Regions from separate parts of the Streptomyces sp. NBC_01506 genome, predicted to be linked through region 2. Evidence: riboswitches for the same ligand, from Rfam matches in the RefSeq annotation. Region 2 holds a riboswitch; the other holds the start of a gene.
The links. Region 2 has a riboswitch for S-adenosylmethionine ahead of OG329_RS32180 (aminotransferase class V-fold PLP-dependent enzyme). Riboswitches for the same ligand answer to the same signal wherever they lie in the genome.
Positions count from the first base shown of each region.

Region 1: another riboswitch for S-adenosylmethionine. It lies ahead of thrC (threonine synthase); the one in region 2 lies ahead of OG329_RS32180 (aminotransferase class V-fold PLP-dependent enzyme).

Region 1 covers NZ_CP109422.1:5,264,165-5,266,357, reverse strand. Annotated here, with positions in the region: gene thrC (threonine synthase) at 1-1,236, opposite strand, end outside; SAM riboswitch class I at 1,252-1,379, opposite strand; gene OG329_RS23285 (glucosyl-3-phosphoglycerate synthase) at 1,497-2,193, shown strand, end outside.
Region 2 covers NZ_CP109422.1:7,167,563-7,169,755, forward strand. Annotated here, with positions in the region: gene trpD (anthranilate phosphoribosyltransferase) at 1-456, shown strand, start outside; SAM riboswitch class IV at 609-726, shown strand; gene OG329_RS32180 (aminotransferase class V-fold PLP-dependent enzyme) at 942-2,193, shown strand, end outside.

The DNA of each region.
Region 1 (2,193 bases), 1.9 Mb from region 2:
CGCGGCCACGGCGTCCAGCGTCTTGAGCCCGTCACCGGTGTTCAGCACGACCGTCGTGAGCGCCGGGTCGAGCAGACCCGACTCGATGAGCTTGCGCGTCACCCCCACGGTCACCCCGCCCGCCGTCTCGGCGAAGATCCCCTCGGTCCGCGCGAGCAGCTTGATCGCGTCGACGACCTGCTCGTCGTTCACGTCCTCGACGGCGCCGCCCGTGCGACGGGCGATGTCCAGCACGTACGGGCCGTCGGCCGGGTTGCCGATCGCCAGCGACTTGGCGATGGTGTTCGGCTTCTGCGGCCGTACGACGTCGTGGCCGGCCTTGAAGGCGGCGGACACCGGCGAACAGCCCTCGGCCTGCGCGCCGAAGATCTTGTACGGCTTGTCCTCGACCAGGCCGAGGGCGATCAGCTCCTTGAGCCCCTTGTCGATCTTCGTGAGCTGCGAGCCGGACGCGACCGGGATGACGAGCTGGTCGGGCAGCGTCCAGCCGAGCTGTTCGCAGATCTCGTACGCGAGGGTCTTCGAGCCCTCGCCGTAGTACGGGCGCAGGTTGACGTTGACGAAGCCCCAGCCCTCGCCCAGCGGGTCGCCGATCAGCTCCGAGCAGAAGCGGTTGACGTCGTCGTAGTTGCCCTCGATGCCGACGAGTTCACCGCCGTAGATCGCGGCCATGACGACCTTGCCCTGCTCCAGGTCGTGCGGGATGAACACGCAGGAGCGGAAGCCGGCGCGGGCCGCTGCGGCGCCCACGGCGCCCGCGAGATTGCCGGTGGAGGAGCAGGAGAGCGTGGTGAAGCCGAAGGCGCGGGCCGCCTCGACGGCGATGGCGACGACACGGTCCTTGAAGGAGTGCGTCGGGTTGCCGGAGTCGTCCTTCACGTACAGGCCGCCGGTGACGCCCAGCTCACGGGCGAGGTTGTCGGCCTTGACGAGCTTGGTGAAGCCGGGGTTGATGTTCGGCTTCGAGGCCACGTCGGCGGGGACGGGCAGCAGCGGGGCGTAGCGCCAGATGTTGTCGGGACCGGCGGCGATGCGCTTCTTCAGCTCGTCGGGGCTGTCGGTCGGCAGGTCGTAGGCCACTTCGAGCGGGCCGAAACAGCTCTGACAGGCGAAGATCGGGCCGAGTTCGAAGCGTTCCCCGCATTCGCGGCACGAGAGGGCGGCGGCGGGTCCGAGATCCACGCGACCCGTGTCGGCGGCGTCGGAAGCGTTGTCGTGAACAGTCTGCACAGCCATGAAGGCGAGGCCCTTTCCTCATCTTCCTCGCGACGCGTCTCGCCGCAAGACGGAATTGGCACCTTCCCCACCGTGACCTCGCGGTCGGCGGGAGGGTTGCCGGGGCTTCAACGGGCCGTTCCCTCTGCCCCTCTGGATGAGCGGTATTCGATTGTCAGCGTGAGGACCCCCGACATGCGACGGTCATCCGCGTTGTTCAAGACTGTAACCGAACCCCTGGACGGTTGAATGCCTCGTCCGATCCGCGAGATGGAGATCACGTGCTGGAAGAGGTGGAGCGCTGGCTGGCCCGGCGGTCCTGGTCCGCGGCGGACCGGCCGCTCGCCGCGCTGGCCGCCGCGAAGCAGGGTACGCAGGTCAGCGTGGTGCTCCCGGCCCTGAACGAGGCCGCGACGGTCGGCCGGATCGTGTCGGTGATCCGCCGCGAACTCATGTCGGGCCCGGCGCCGCTCGTGGACGAACTGGTGGTGATCGACTCGGGTTCGACCGACCGTACGGGGGACGTCGCGGCGGCGGCCGGGGCGCGGGTGGTTCACCGGGACGACATCCTGCCGAGGCTGCCGGCGGTGCCGGGCAAAGGCGAGGTGCTGTGGCGCTCGCTGCTCGTGACGAGCGGCGACATCGTCTGTTTCGTGGACGCGGACCTGAAGGACTTCTCGGCGGATTTCGTCTCGGGGATCGTGGGGCCGCTGCTGACCGAGCCCGACGTGATGTTCGTGAAGGCGATGTACGACCGCCCGCTCGGCGACGAGCCGGGCCAGGGCGGCCGGGTGACGGAGCTGGTGGCGCGTCCGCTGCTGAATCTGCACTGGCCGCTGCTGGCGGGGTTCGTGCAGCCGCTGGGCGGCGAGTACGCGGTACGGCGCTCGCTGCTGGAGCAACTGCCGTTCCCGGTCGGCTACGGGGTGGAGCTGGGGCTGCTGGTGGACGCGCTGCACACGGTGGGGCTGGACGCGC
Region 2 (2,193 bases):
CAGGCGGTCGGTGTGGCGGACAGCCGGATGGCGCCGATCGTGGCCGGGGTGCTCGCCGAGCGCGGCAACTCCTCGCTCGTCTTCCGCGGCGACGACGGTCTGGACGAGCTGACCACGACCGCCACTTCACACGTATGGGTGGTTCGTGACGGCCGGGTCACCGAGCAGACCTTCGACCCCAGGGACATCGGTCTGGAGCTGGTCCCGGTCGAGGCGCTGCGCGGTGCGGACGCCTCGTACAACGCGGACGTCGCGCGCCGGCTGCTGGCCGGTGAGACCGGCCCCGTACGGGACGCGGTCCTGCTGAACGCGGCGGCGGCGCTGGTGGCGCTGGAGCCGGGCGACGGCTCGCTGAACGACCAGCTCGCGGCGGGATTCGCGCGGGCGGCGAAGGCGGTCGACTCGGGCGCGGCGAAGCAGAGCCTGGAGCGCTGGGTGGCGGCGAGCAACGCGTAGCGGCGGGCGCCGGACGGGCTGCAAAAAATGCAGCCCGTCCGGCGATTGAGGACAAGCCGGCCGCCGGACGGGCTGAGTGTGCGGGCCGGCGCGTGTCCCGTATCGCGGACGCGGTCTGGGCCGTCGCGGACGGGTGGGGTAATCTCACCCCAGGTCATGAGTGACAGCGACTACGGCCCCGGCCCGCTGTCCGGCAACCCTCCGTCCGTGGCGGGGTGCCCCGGGTGAAGACCAGGCCGTAGGCAGCGAGGTCTGCGGCAAGCGCGGACCCCTGGACATCGTTCGGATGTCGTCATCCCTGGGGTCCTGGTCCTCAAGGGAGCAGTCTCGTGAGCAAGCGAATGCGATAGGGCCTTGGGCCCTCTTCAGTGAGTCCCACACCCCAGGTGATCCCGCACGCCGTCACGGCATCCGCCGTCGCGGCAGTGTGTCCGCCTGCCGGGTCCTGATGCCGTTTCCGCCTCGTCCTGCCGGGAGATACCGCCATGTCCGCACCCACCGACACCCTCACCCACACCGGAACCGACCAGCCGCTGCCCGTGCTCGGCTGTGACGTCACCGTCCCCCTCGTCACCGGCGGCGAAGTCACCTACGCCGCGCTCGACTACGCGGCCAGCGCCCCCGCCCTGCGCCGGGTCTGGGACGACGTCGCCGCCTACGCCCCGTACTACGGCAGTGTCCACCGCGGCGCCGGTTACCTCTCGCAGCTCTCCACCGACCTCTTCGAGAACAGCCGCCGCACCGTCGCCCGTTTCCTCGGCTGCCGCGAGGACGACCAGGTCGTCTTCACCCGGTCCACCACCGACTCGCTCAATCTGCTGGCCGCCGCGCTGCCCGCCGACTGCGAGGTGTTCGTCTTCGAGACCGAGCACCACGCGTCGCTGCTGCCCTGGCGTGATGCCCGCGTCCGTTATCTCGACGCGCCGCGCACCCCCGCCGAGGCCGTCGCCACCCTGGAGCGCGCCCTCGCGGGACGCGACCCGAAGGGCCCGGCGCTGGTGTGTGTCACCGGCGCCTCCAATGTCACCGGCGAGCTGTGGCCCGTGACCGAACTGGCCGCCGCCGCCCACGCCCACGGCGCGCGTGTGGTCCTCGACGCCGCGCAGCTCGCCCCGCACCACCCCGTGGACATCGCGGAGTTGGACGTGGACTGGGTCGCCTTCTCCGGGCACAAGCTCTACGCGCCGTTCGGCTCCGGTGTGCTCGCGGGCCGTGCCGACTGGCTGCGGGAGTCGGAGCCGTATCTCGCCGGTGGTGGCGCCAGCCGTAAGGTCGCGCGGCGTGCCGACGGCGGTGTGGACGTCGAGTGGCACACCACCGCCGCCCGGCACGAGGCCGGTTCGCCGAATGTCATCGGTGTGTACGCGATCGCCTCGGCCTGCGAGGCGCTGACCGAGGCGGGTTTCGGCCAACTGGTCGCGCGTGAGCAGGAGCTGGTGGCGCGGGTGCGCACGGGTCTCGCCGAGGTGCCCGAAGTGCGGGTGCTCTCGCTGTTCGGTGACGACGCCCCCCGCGTGGGCGTCATCTCCTTCGTCGTCGGCGGCTGGAACAGCTCGCACTTCGCCGCCGCGCTCTCCGCGGAGTACGGCATCGGCGTACGCGACGGACTGTTCTGCGCCCACCCGCTCGTGCGGACCCTGCTGGGCGGCGACGCCGGGGACCCGGGGGAGTGCGGCGCCCCGGACGCCGCTCCCGGTGAGACGTCGCTCAACGCGATCCGGGTCAGCTTCGGGGCCG